DNA from 3 places in the Streptomyces sp. NBC_00158 genome. Region 1 is predicted to be linked to each of the others. Evidence: riboswitches for the same ligand, from Rfam matches in the RefSeq annotation. Region 1 holds a riboswitch; each other region holds the start of a gene.

Region 1 (4,195 bases):
GCGAGGTCGGCGACGTCGGAGTGGAGGTCGACCTCCTCCACCGTCCAGGTGTTCTTGATCGCGTCCCGGTAGCGCTCGTAGAAGTCCGGGTAGCGCATCGGACGGAGCGTGAGCTCGAAGCCCGGGTCGAGGAGGTTCTTCTTCTCGGTGGAGCTCATTACTGGCAGGCCTCGCAGGACTCGGGGTTCTCAAGGGAGCAGGCCAGCGCCTCGGCGTCGAGCGCCTGGGGCAGCTGGGCCGGGGTGGTGGCGGCCGGGACGGCGGCGGCGCCGGACGCGGCGCGGGCGATCTTCGTCGCCGGGCGCGAGCGCAGGTAGTACGTGGTCTTCAGACCCTGCTTCCAGGCGTACGCGTACATCGAGCTGAGCTTGCCGATGGTGGGCGTCTCCAGGAACAGGTTCAGCGACTGGCTCTGGTCCAGGTACGGCGTACGGGCCGCCGCCATGTCGATCAGGCCGCGCTGCGGGATCTCCCACGCCGTGCGGTACAGCTCGCGGATCTCGGCCGGGATCCAGCCGAAGCCCTGGACGGAGCCGGAGGAGTCGCGCAGGGCCTCGCGGGTCTGCGCGTCCCACACGCCGAGCTGCTTGAGGTCCTCGACCAGGTAGCCGTTGACCTGGAGGAACTCGCCACTGAGGGTCTCGCGCTTGAAGAGGTTGGAGACCTGCGGCTCGATGCACTCGTAGACGCCCGCGATCGAGGCGATCGTCGCCGTCGGGGCGATGGCGAGGAGCAGGGAGTTGCGCATGCCGGTCTCCGCGACGCGGGCGCGCAGGGCGTCCCAGCGCTCGGGCCAGTGGCGCTCGGTCTCGTAGTGGTCCGGGTGCAGGACGCCCTGGGCGGTGCGGGTCTCGGCCCAGGCCGGGAGCGGGCCGGAGCGCTCGGCGAGGTCGCAGGAGGCCTCGTACGCGGCCAGCATGATCCGCTCGGCGATCTTCGTGGACAGGGCCTTGGCGGCGGCCGAGTCGAAGGGCAGGCGCAGCTTGAAGAAGACGTCCTGGAGGCCCATCGCGCCCAGGCCCACCGGACGCCACTTGGCGTTGGAGCGGCCGGCCTGCTCGGTCGGGTAGAAGTTGATGTCCACGACGCGGTCGAGGAAGGTCACGGCCGTGCGGACGGTCTCGTCCAGGCGCTCCCAGTCCATGTCGCCGTCGGCGACGAAGGCGCCGAGGTTGACCGAACCGAGGTTGCAGACGGCCGTCTCGGCGTCGTTGGTGACCTCGATGATCTCGGTGCAGAGGTTGGAGGAGTGGACGACGGTGCCGGGCAGCGCGGTCTGGTTCGCGGTCCGGTTGGAGGCGTCCTTGAAGGTCATCCAGCCCTGGCCGGTCTGCGCGAGGGTGCGCATCATGCGGCCGTACAGGTCGCGGGCCGGCATGGTCTTCTTGGCGAGGCCGGCCGCCTCCGCCTTGACGTAGGCGGCGTCGAACTCGTCGCCGTACAGGTCGACCAGCTCGGGGACGTCGGCCGGGGAGAACAGCGACCAGTCGGCGTCGGCGTTCACGCGGCGCATGAACTCGTCCGGGATCCAGTGGGCGAGGTTGAGGTTGTGCGTACGGCGCTGGTCCTCGCCGGTGTTGTCGCGGAGCTCCAGGAACTCCTCGATGTCCGCGTGCCAGGTTTCCAGGTAGACGGCGGCGGCACCCTTGCGGCGGCCGCCCTGGTTCACGGCGGCGACGGAGGCGTCGAGGGTCTTCAGGAACGGCACGATGCCGTTGGAGTGGCCGTTGGTGCCGCGGATCAGCGAACCGCGGGCGCGGATGCGGGAGTACGAGAGGCCGATGCCGCCGGCGTGCTTGGACAGGCGCGCCACCTGGTGGTAGCGGTCGTAGATCGAGTCCAGCTCGTCCAGCGGGGAGTCCAGCAGGTAGCAGGAGGACATCTGCGGGTGGCGGGTGCCGGAGTTGAAGAGCGTGGGGGAGGACGGCAGGTAGTCGAGCCGGCTCATCAAGGTGTAGAGCGAGGCGACTTCCTCGACGGCCTGGACGCTCTGGTCCTCGGCGAGGCCGCAGGCCACGCGCAGCATGAAGTACTGCGGGGTCTCGATCACCTGGCGGGTGATGGGGTGGCGCAGCAGGTAGCGGCTGTGCAGGGTGCGCAGGCCGAAGAAGCCGAAGCGGTCGTCGGCGCCCTCGGCGAGCGCGTGCTCGACCAGCGCGTCCAGGCGGGCGGCGTGGGCGGCGACGAACTCGGCGGTGCGGTCGGCGATCAGGCCCTCGCGGTGGCCGACGGCGACGGACTCGGCGAAGGAGGTCGCGCCCTGGCCGGCGGCCTCGTCGGCCACGGCCAGCGTCAGCAGGCGGGCGGCGAGCCGGGAGTAGGCGGGGTCCTCGGAGATCAGGCCCGCCGCGGCCTCGGTGGCCAGCCCGCGCAGCTCGGCCTCGTCGGCGGTGGCGCTGCGGCCGCGCAGGGCGGCGGCGGCGATCCGGCCGGGGTCGGTGTCGGGGAGGTCGGCGGTCAGCTCGGTGAGAGTACGCAGCAGCGCGGCCCCCGGGCCTTCGGTGGTGTCGCCAGAAACGGACTCGGCGCGCGGTGCGGAAGGCGCGATGGTCACGGCGGGAGCTCTCCCTCGCTCGGCCCGGTCTTCGGCGGATCGGGGCGGGGGGAGGCGCATGCGGGCGCGACGGGATCGCGTACTCACCACATGGCGTCCACCGGCCCAACCGCGAGGCCCGGACGTGTCGGCACCCGGTTCGGTCGATCCGGGCGCACTGTCGGCAGGTCCTCGGACTTTTCATACCGTTGCGGGACAGTTCCGGATTCGCACCGGATTCCCCTGCGGCGACAGCGAGGATGAGCATACATGTGGGGGGCCGCCCGTGCGCGACCCACCACATGTTGTGTCGGCGCGGCTACAGCTCCAGACGGTAGGTCAGCAGTTTCAGCGCCGGGACGGGTGACCAGTCGAGCTCGGGAGTGCGTACGAAGCCCAGTCGCCCGTAGATCCGCTGGGCGCCCAGCATGGCCGGCTGGGTCGACAGCACCAGGGCCGTGACGCCCAGGGCGCGGGCCCGTTCGGCACAGGCGCGTACGAGGGCCTCCCCGACGCCCTTGCCGCGCGCCTCGGGGGCCACCGCGAGCATCCGGAACTCGGCCTCGCGCGGCCCGGCCACGTCCGCGAGCCGGCTGCCGGGTGCGGCGAACGTCACGCCGCCGAGCACCCGGCCGTCCTCCACGGCGACGAGCACCTCCCCGTCGTCGGCCCGCCCGGCGACGTCGCGCAGGACGTTCAGGTAGGTGTCGTCCTCGTTCAGGTCCAGCAGCCCATCCCCGGTGTAGGCGGCTCCGGTGATCTCCCCGAGCCGCCCGTACTCGTCTTCCCTCGCCGTTCTGATCTCGAAGTCCATGCCGCCGAGTGTGCCGGACGGGTGTCGGTGGTCGGCGCTATCGTCGGAGACGGCACCGTCGAGGAAGGCGGTCGAGGAAGGCGAGCGAGGCATGACCCTCATGACTGACCGTCCCCACATGACGACCGAGGACTTCGAAGCCGTGGCGCGCATAGCGGCCCGCGAGCGGGTGGGGACACGGCTGGAATTCATCGACGGGGTCATCAGGAGCAAGGCCATGCCGGACGCGGACCACGGGCGGATCGTCCAGTGGCTCACCCGGATCTGCCTGCAGTACCGGCCGGAGCTCTGGATGCATCCGGGGCAGGGGATCAAGGTGGAACCGTACCGACAGGGCCGCGCCATTCCGGATGGAGTCCTGGCACACGAGGACGCGTTCGTCGGCCAGGGCGACTGGGCCGAACCCGAGCCGGTCCTCATGGCTGTCGAGGTGACCTCGTGGGACGCCGACACCCGTCGGCGGGATCACGTCGAGACGCCCCGCGCCTATGCGGAGACGGGAATCCCCGTGTACCTGCTGATCGACCGGGCCAAGTGTGAGGTCTCCGTCTACAGCCAGCCCGTCGGCCGCGAGTACAAGAGCATCCACATCGTGCCGTACGGCACGGAGATCGCCCTCCCCGAGCCCGTCGGCATCACTCTCCAGACCGATGTCCTCAAGGACTGGGTGCGCTGACTCGGAGCACGTGAAGGGCCCCGCCGGAAGCGCCGGCGGGGCCCTCCTGGCCGTTCAGCAGCAGCGGAAGCCCTCGCGCGGGTCCGCCTCGCGGGCGTCGGTGCGGGCCCGCTCGAAGGCGCGCCGGGTCAGGACCTCGGCGTCCGGGTCGTGCGAGCGCGCGTGCGCCACG
Region 2 (4,195 bases), 4.9 Mb from region 1:
CCGTGGGCCGTGCTCCAGGAGGCGGCGGCGGTCCGCAGCGCCCGGGCCCGGGCGGAGGTGGCCTCGGGAGCGAGGAGGGCGGGCGCACGGGCGCCGCGGCCGTGCACGTGGTCGAGGAGCGCGGTGAGGGAGGCGGCGTTGTCGCAGACCACCGCCGCGGCCGGGGTGGGGTCGCGCCCCGGGTAGCACCCGCCGCCCGGAGCTGTACGGCACGCTCACGGAGCGGCTCGACCCGCGGGCGCCGTAGCGGGTGCCCGGCGGTCCGCGGGGTGCAGGGCCGCGTACTCCAGGGGGGCGGACGGGTCGACGGACACGTCCAGCCCCGCCGGGTCGGCACCGGCCCGCACCAGCAGGTCGCCGACGGCGGCGATCATCGCCCCGTTGTCGGTGCACAGCGTGAGCGGCGGCACCCGCAGTTCGATCCCGGCCGCCGCGCAGCGCTCCTCGGCGAGGGCCCGTACCCGCGAGTTGGCCGCGACGCCGCCCACGACCACGAGGGTGTTTACGCCGTACTCCCGGCAGGCGGCCAGCGCCTTGCGGGTCAGGACGTCCGCGACGGCCTCCTGGAGCGAGGCGGCCCCGTCGGCGAGCGGGATCTCCTCGCCGCTCTGCCGGTGGCGTTCGGCCCAGCGCGCGGCGGCGGTCTTCAGGCCGGAGAAGGAGAAGGCGTACGGGTCGTCGCGCGGCCCGGTCAGCGGGCGCGGGAGGGCCACCGCCCCCGGGTCGCCGGCGCGGGCGGCGCGGTCGATCGCGGGCCCGCCGGGGTAGGGCAGCCCGAACACCCGGGCCACCTTGTCGAAGCACTCGCCGGCCGCGTCGTCGACGGTGTCCCCGAGGTGCAGGATCGGGTCGCGCACGAGGTCCCGTACGAGCAGCAGCGAGGTGTGGCCGCCCGACACGATCAGCACCACGCAGGGGTCGGGCAGCGGCCCGTGCTCCAGGGTGTCGGCGGCGACGTGCCCGGCAAGGTGGTGCACCCCGTACAGCGGCACCCCCGCCGCGTAGGCGAGGGTCTTGGCCCCGGCGAGCCCCACCTGGAGCGCGCCCGCCAGCCCGGGTCCGGTGGTGACGGCGACGGCATCGAGGTCGCGCACCCGCAGCCCCGCCCGGTCCAGGGCCTCGCGGACGACCGGGTTGAACGCCTGGAGGTGCGCCCGGGCGGCGATCTCCGGCACGACCCCGCCGAACCGGGCGTGCTCGTCCATGCTGGACGCGACGACGTGCGCGAGCAGCCGCCCGCCGGACACGATCCCGACCCCGGTCTCATCACACGAGGACTCGATGCCCAGCACCACCGGAGCGCCCACGCCAACCTCTTTCGCACAACAATCGCTCTTGCAATAGATGTGCAACAAGGTACCGGCGAGGTGAGGTGCGGGTCACGGCCGGGCCCCGCCCGAGCGGGCCGGGCCGTGGCCTAGGGTGGCGGGTGCAGCTGGTTCGCCCCCGTCCGCCAGGCGGGATGCGTCGTAAGAGGGAACCCGGTGGGAATCCGGGACTGCCCCGCAGCGGTGAGCGGGAACGACCGCCGTCATACGCACTGGGACCGGACGACGGTCCCGGGAAGCGACGGCCAGTAGGAGCCGGCCCCATGTGGCCCGCGTGCCCGCGAGTCCGAAGACCTGCCCGCTGCCCGTACGCGGACCCAACCGCGTACGGACATCCCGGTGACCTCGTGGGCGGGTCGGCGGCAGCGGGCGCCCCGCGCGACCCGCCGCTCCTCCGCGTCCGCGACCCGTCCGCCGGGACCGCCCCGACACGACTCGCGAAGGAGAGATCCGTGACCACGGACATCACCGCAGGTACCCGGGCCCACAAGGCGCCGGCCGATTCCCGTGTGACCCTCGCCCACATCATGAGCGACCACGACACCAACCTCTACGGGACCATTCACGGCGGCGTCGTCATGAAGCTGATCGACGACGCGGCCGCCGCGGCAGCGGGCCGCCATGCCGACGGTCCCGCCGTCACGGTCTCGGTCGACCGGATGACCTTCCGCTCCCCCGCCCGCGCCGGCGACCTCCTCACCGTCCACGCCACCCTGGACCGCGCCGGGCGGACCTCCATGACGGTCGCCGTACGGGTCACCGCGGAGCGCTGGAACGCGAACACCCCCGCCACCGAAGTCGCCGACGCCCGCCTGAGCTTCGTCGCCGTCGACGCCGAAGGGCGCCCGCGCCCGGTCCCGGGCCTGCTGGAGGACTGACGGCGCGCGGCTCCTCGGGCGTCGGCCCTGGTCGAAGTCGATGGTGACCCCGTCGGCGAGGGGGCGGGCCCGGCAGGCGAGGACGAAGCCCTCCGTGATCTCCTCCCCGGTCAGCTCGCAGTCGTCGAGCCGGACCCCGCCCCCGCTGCGGCGGGCCCGGCAGGTGCCGCAGAACCCCGCGCGGCAGGAGTGGGGAGGTCGAGCCCCGCGCGGAGCCCCGCGTCGAGCACGGTTTCGGCGGGCCGGAGGGGGACGGTGCTCTCGCTGCCCCGGACGATCACGGTGACCGACCGGGCGGTGCCGGCCGGGGCCTGCACCCGGCCGGTGCCGGCCGGGCCGGCCGCGTCCGCCGGCGGGGCTCCGGCGGCGGCCGCGAAGCGTTCGCCGTGGATGCGTTCCGGCGGCAGGCCGAGGTCGGTGAGGGCCCCGCGTATCCCGTCGACCAGGTCCGCCGGGCCGCACAGGTAGGCCGATTCCACGCCGTCGGTGATGCCGCGGGCCGTCGCGGGCCGGCGGAACGTGCTCCCGGTGAGCCGGCCGCGTCGCGGTTGCCGTAGACGAGCGTGCACCGGCTGCGCCGCTCGACCGCCAGCACGCTCTTGACGATCGAGAGGATCGGGGTGATGCCGCTGCCGGCGGCGACGCCCAGCACGTGCCGCTCGCGCAGCGGGTTCGGGTCGACGGCGAACCGCCCGTTCGGGACGCCGGCCGTGACCCGGTCACCGGCCCTGAGGCGGGTGTTGACCCAGTGGGACATCCGTCCGCCCGGCTGCGCCTTGACGGCCACGCGCAGTTCGCCGTCGGTGAGGCCGCTGCAGATCGAGTACGGGCGGCGGACCTCCGACCCGTCGAGGACGGTGTGGAGGGTGAGGTGCCGGCCGGGCCGGAAGCGGAAAGCCTCGACGAGTTCGTCGGGGACCCGGAAGAGCACGGAGACGGCGTCGGGCGTCTCCCTTCGGACCTCGACGATGGTGAGCGCGTACGGGCCGCCCCGCCCGGGCGGCACGGCGGGCTGCTCCGCGGCCGTCCGTGGTGCGGCGGGCGCCGGGCCCGTCCGGGCGGTCCGGCGGCCGGCCACGAGCCGGTAGACGAGGAGGAACACGAAGGCGGCCGCGAGCAGCCCGCCGCTCACCCGTACGAGGGGACCGCCGGCGTCACTGCCCGCGGTGAAGGTGTGGACCCCGGCCAGGCAGAACACCGCGCAGGCGGTGCGGTGCAGGTAGCGCCACAGCCGGTCCGGCAGCCGGGCCCTGAGCAGCGAGGTGACCTGCACGGCCACCAGGAGGTGGACCGCGACCACACCACAGCCCTGCGCCAGCGGGTTGGCCGCGCGGGCGAACGGCACGAGCAGCTCCGTCCGGCCGAAGGCGTAGCGGGGTTCGAGCACGAGCGCGGCGAGGTGGAGGGCGGTGAAGGACACCGCCAGACCGGCCAGCCATCGGTGCAGGACCAGCAGCCGGCCGGGCGCGGGCCGTCCGCCCATGACCCGGGTGGAGAGCAGCAGCCCCCACAGCACCGCCGCGGAGAGGAGCCACCAGGCGGTCAGTCCGCTGGCCCGGGCCACGTACCACCACAGCTGCGGATCCATCGTCCTCCCCTTCGTGAGGTGCGGGTGGGTGAACGCCCCGGCCGCTGCCGGCCCCCGTGCCGGGAGGCGTCCTCCACCCGCTGCCGTTCGGCTTCCTCGGCGCGCTCCGCCCCGGCGAAGGCCGCGATCAGGAGCAGAGTCACCGTCACGCTCGCCCCGCACACCGCTGTCCGCGACACCGCCGTTGCCGTCTGCGGCCGGACGGTGCGGCGCCTTCCGGGCTCGCTCGTGTCCGTCCTCCTTCGGCCTGCCGCGGACGTCGTCGCGCTCGTGGCCGGTGGGGTGCGGCCGGGTGGCGGGGCGGGCCTCGGCGGGCGGGGTCCCGTGTACGGCGCGCGGGCGGCGGGCGGGGCGGGAAGACGAACGGGAGCCGGAACGGGAGCGGGGGTGGCGGGGGCCCC
Region 3 (4,195 bases), 240 kb from region 1:
CCCGGAGGGCGGGCCCTTCGCATGCCTGTGACGCATGCCTGTGACGCATGCCTGTGGCGCATGCCTGTGGCGCGTGCCCCCGGCGCCTGCCCGCGACGCGTGGCCCGCGGTGCACGCGGTGGCCGAAAAGAGGCCCTGCGGCCCGGCGCCTCGGGACCTTCGGCCCGGCGGCGCGGCCCCGGGCCGGGGATAGCGTGCCGGGAGGGGCGCGGGAAGACCCCACGCGCGACGAGAGGCAGCCGCCGATGGCCACCATCACCGAACAGAGACTCCTGCCGCTGAGGCTGGAAGCCGCCCCCCTGTCCGTGCCGCTGACCGGCCGGTTCGTCTACCGCACGGACCGCCCGTACGAGGTGGCCGTCGACTTCCGGGGCGCCGGGACGCACCTCGCCCGGTGGGTGTTCTCGCGGGAGCTGCTGCTCGACGGGCAGACCGCCGCCACCGGCGAGGGCGACATACAGGTGTGGCCGCGCTGGAGCGGCTCGGAGCCGCGCGTCCTGCTCGGCTTCAGCAACGGCGAACAGAGCTGCGTGGTCTCCGCCCGCGCCAAGGACGTGCGCGAGCTGTGCCGGCGGATGACGGAGCTGGTGCCGCGCGGGCAGGAGCGGCGCCACTACGACCTGGACGCGGAGCTGAGCGCGCTGCTCACGTTCTGACGCGGGGCGGGGTCCCGTGGAACCGGTCGCGGCCCGGCGCTGTCTTATGAGATGACAGGCAAGTCCCCGTCTCACGGAACCGGGGAGACATCATGCGTCACCCGCACCGCCGCCGGATCGTGGCCATCGCCACGGGTGCCCTGCTCACCGCCGGGCTCGCGCTCTCCGCGTCGCCGGCCTCCGCAGCCACCACGACCACCCGCACCCAGACGCCGCTCGTCGTCAATGCCCGCTGGGGCGGGCACTGCACGTACGACCGGCTCGTGATCGACCTCCAGGGCTACGTGCCCCCGGTCACCGTCACTCCCGTGTCCGAGCTCGTCTACGACGGGTCGGGACAGCCCGTCCCGCTGGCCGGGAAGTACTTCCTGGAGATCCGCCTGCACCCGGCCGCCGGGCACAACGACGCCGGGCAGAACGTCTACCAGGGGCCCCGGCTCCAGAAGATCTACCTCAGCAAGCTCAAGGGCATGGCCATGACCGGCGACTACGAGGGGTACGTGACCTTCGGCGCCGCCTTCGACACCCAGCCGACCTGGAAGACCTCCGTCCTGCACTCGCCCGAGCGGCTCGTGGTGGACTTCCCGCACCCCAACACCTGCTGACCCGATGACGGCCCCGGAGCCGCCCGGCTAGCGGTGCTCGGGGTTGGGGAAGTCGAAACGGCAGCCGGCGTCCCAGAGGGAGCGCTGGTTGCCGTGGGCCGGCATGCCCCCGGCGCGCTTGAGGAGCGCCGCCAGGTGCATCAGGTTCCACGACATGAACGTGGTGTTCCGGTTGGTGAAGTCGTTCTCGGGACCGCCCGAGCCCGGGTCCAGGTAGGAGGGGCCGGGGCCGGCCTCGCCGATCCAGCCCGCGTCGGCCTGGGGCGGGATCGCGTAGCCGAGGTGCTGGAGGCTGTAGAGGACGTTCATCGCGCAGTGCTTGACGCCGTCCTCGTTGCCCGTGATCAGCGCTCCGCCGACGCGCCCGTAGTAGGCGTACTGGCCCTGCTCGTTCAGCAGGGAGGAGCAGGCGTAGAGCCGCTCGATGACCCGCTTCATGACGGAGCTGTTGTCCCCGAGCCAGATCGGGCCGCACAGCACCAGGATGTCGGCGTCCATGATCTGGCTGTAGAGGACCGGCCACTGGTCGCTCTCCCAGCCGTGGTCGGTCATGTCCGGCCAGACGCCGGTGGCGATGTCGTGGTCGACGGCGCGGATCAGCGAGGTGCGGGCGCCGGCCGATTCCATGACGGCCCGGCTCCGCGCGATCAGTCCCTCCGTGTTGCTGGTCTCGGGCGAGCGTTTGAGGGTGCAGTTGACGTAGACGGCGGAGAGGTCCTCGTACCGGGGGCTGTCGTCGGCGGCCATGTCCTCCACCGTGCCGGGCGCCGCGCGGGCCGGCCAGCGGGCCTGGCCCGTCCGGGTGCGCGGCGGGGCGGGTGGCGGGGCGGGCGCCGGGTGGCCGGATCGGTCCGGGTTGTGACGGTCCGTGCGGGCGACTAGGGTCGTCTGGCCTTGGTGTTCGGGAAACCGGTGGAAAACCGGTGCGGCCCTCGCCACTGTGATCGGGAAGTCCGGCTCCACCCTCCCCCAGACTCCGTCCGGGAGGTGCCCCCACCGCGGGAAGCCACTGGGCCCGCGTGGGAGACCGCACGGGCCCGGGAAGGCGGAGCCAGGGCATCAGCACCCGTGAGCCAGGAGACCGGCCGGGGCGCGTCGTCCATCCACGAGGTGCTGGAGAGGTCTCCCAACCCATGCATATAGCCGAGGGGTTCCTGCCCCCATGGCACGCGGTCGCCTGGGGCGCCGCGTCCGCCCCCTTCGTCGTCCACGGCGTCCGCGCGCTGACCCGCGAGGTCAGGTCGAACCCGGAGAGCACGCTGCTGCTCGGGGCGTCCGGGGCGTTCACGTTCGTGCTGTCCGCCCTGAAGATCCCTTCCGTGACGGGCAGTTGTTCGCACCCGACGGGAACGGGGCTCGGCGCCATCCTCTTCCGGCCGCCGATCATGGCGGTGCTCGGCACGATCACCCTGCTCTTCCAGGCGCTGCTGCTGGCCCACGGCGGGCTGACCACGCTGGGCGCCAACGTCTTCTCGATGGCCATCGCCGGACCCTGGGCCGGCTACGGCGTCTACCGGCTGCTGCGGAAGTCCGGCGCGCCGCTGATGGTGACCGTGTTCTTCGGCGCGTTCTTCGCCGACCTGGTCACCTACTGCGTCACCTCCGTCCAGCTGGCGCTGGCCTTCCCCGACCCGGCGAGCGGCTTCCTCGGCTCCCTGGAGAAGTTCGCGGGCATCTTCGCCCTCACCCAGATCCCGCTCGCGATCAGCGAGGGCCTGCTGACGGTGCTCGTGATGCGGCTGCTGATGCAGTCCAGCAAGTCGGACCTGGTCCGGCTCGGGGTCGCGAAGCTGACCGGCGGCAAGCAGGCGGAGCCGGAGGCGGCCCTCTGATGAGCAGGAACGCGAAGATCAACTCCCTGCTGCTGCTCCTGGTGGCGGCCCTGGCCGTGATCCCGCTCGCGCTGGGCCTCGGCGACGGCAAGGAGGAGCCGTTCGCCGGCGCCGACGCGCAGGCCGAGGCGGCCATCACCGAGCTGAAGCCGGACTACGAGCCCTGGTTCTCCCCGCTGTACGAGCCCCCCTCGGGCGAGGTCGAGTCCGCGCTGTTCGCCCTCCAGGCGGCCCTCGGGGCGGGCGTGCTCGCCTACTACTTCGGCATCCGCAAGGGCCGCCGCCAGGGCGCGGCGCAGGCCCTCGCCCAGGCTGCGGCCCCCGAGGCCGCGGCCGCGGAGGCCGGGCCGGACCGCCCGGCCCGGGAGTCGTAGGCGGTGCTGCCGATCGACGTGGCGGCCCACTCCAGCCGCTGGCGGGGCCGCCACCCCCTGGAGAAGGCCCTGCTGGGTCTCGGGCTCACCGTCACCGCGGTGTGCCTGCCGCCCTGGCCGGGCGGGCCGCTGGTGGCCGCCGCGACCCTCGCCGTGCTGCTCGGGCCGGCCGGGGTCGCCGGGCGGCAGCTGTGGCGGGCCTTCCGGGTCCCGCTGGGCTTCTGCGTGACCGGGGCGCTGCCGCTGCTGGTGTCGGTGGGCGGCCCGGACGGGTTCCTCGCCCCGGCCCCGGACGGCCCCCGGCACGCGGTGGAGCTGCTGCTGCGCACCTCGGCGGCCTCGCTCGGGGTGCTGCTGTTCGCCTTCACGACACCGGTCTCGGACGTGCTGCCGCGGCTGGTGCGGGCCGGGGTGCCGGCGCCGGTGGTGGACGTGGCCCTGGTGATGTACCGGATCGGCTTCCTGCTGCTGGACTCGATGGCGCAGGTCCGGCGCGCCCAGGCGGCCCGGCTCGGACAGACGGGCCGGGCGGCGGTGTGGCGTTCGCTGGCCGGGCTCGCGGCGACCTCGTTCGTCCGGGCCTTCGACCGTGCGGCCCGGCTCCAGGAGGGGCTGGCGGGGCGCGGATACGACGGCGCGCTGCGGGTGCTCGTGCCCGAAGCGACGCTGTCCTGGCGGTTCCTGACGGGGTCCGCCGCCCTGCTGACCGCCCTGGTCGCGGGGACCCT

Evidence for each region. A riboswitch is a leader RNA that binds a small molecule or an ion and turns the genes downstream of it on or off. The one in region 1 is predicted to bind cobalamin.
Region 2: another riboswitch for cobalamin. It lies ahead of OG553_RS33085 (acyl-CoA thioesterase); the one in region 1 lies ahead of OG553_RS10180 (ribonucleoside-diphosphate reductase subunit alpha).
Region 3: another riboswitch for cobalamin. It lies ahead of OG553_RS09120 (energy-coupling factor ABC transporter permease); the one in region 1 lies ahead of OG553_RS10180 (ribonucleoside-diphosphate reductase subunit alpha).

What each region holds. Positions count from the first base shown of each region.
Region 1 covers NZ_CP108161.1:2,300,356-2,304,550, reverse strand. The annotation lists gene OG553_RS10185 (ribonucleotide-diphosphate reductase subunit beta) at 1-158, opposite strand, end outside; gene OG553_RS10180 (ribonucleoside-diphosphate reductase subunit alpha) at 158-2,554, opposite strand; cobalamin riboswitch at 2,699-2,833, opposite strand; gene OG553_RS10175 (GNAT family N-acetyltransferase) at 2,853-3,347, opposite strand; gene OG553_RS10170 (Uma2 family endonuclease) at 3,439-4,023, shown strand; gene OG553_RS10165 (CstA-like transporter-associated (seleno)protein) at 4,078-4,195, opposite strand, start outside.
Region 2 covers NZ_CP108161.1:7,226,228-7,230,422, reverse strand. The annotation lists gene OG553_RS33095 (substrate-binding domain-containing protein) at 1-152, opposite strand, end outside; gene tsaD (tRNA (adenosine(37)-N6)-threonylcarbamoyltransferase complex transferase subunit TsaD) at 216-1,295, opposite strand; cobalamin riboswitch at 1,471-1,624, shown strand; gene OG553_RS33085 (acyl-CoA thioesterase) at 1,781-2,206, shown strand; partial or broken gene OG553_RS33080 (2Fe-2S iron-sulfur cluster-binding protein) at 2,279-2,398, opposite strand; gene OG553_RS33075 (FAD-binding oxidoreductase) at 2,484-3,794, opposite strand.
Region 3 covers NZ_CP108161.1:2,061,369-2,065,563, forward strand. The annotation lists gene OG553_RS09105 (SsgA family sporulation/cell division regulator) at 246-656, shown strand; gene OG553_RS09110 (hypothetical protein) at 749-1,261, shown strand; gene OG553_RS09115 (flavodoxin family protein) at 1,289-2,008, opposite strand; cobalamin riboswitch at 2,140-2,366, shown strand; gene OG553_RS09120 (energy-coupling factor ABC transporter permease) at 2,395-3,093, shown strand; gene OG553_RS09125 (energy-coupling factor ABC transporter substrate-binding protein) at 3,093-3,467, shown strand; gene cbiQ (cobalt ECF transporter T component CbiQ) at 3,471-4,195, shown strand, end outside.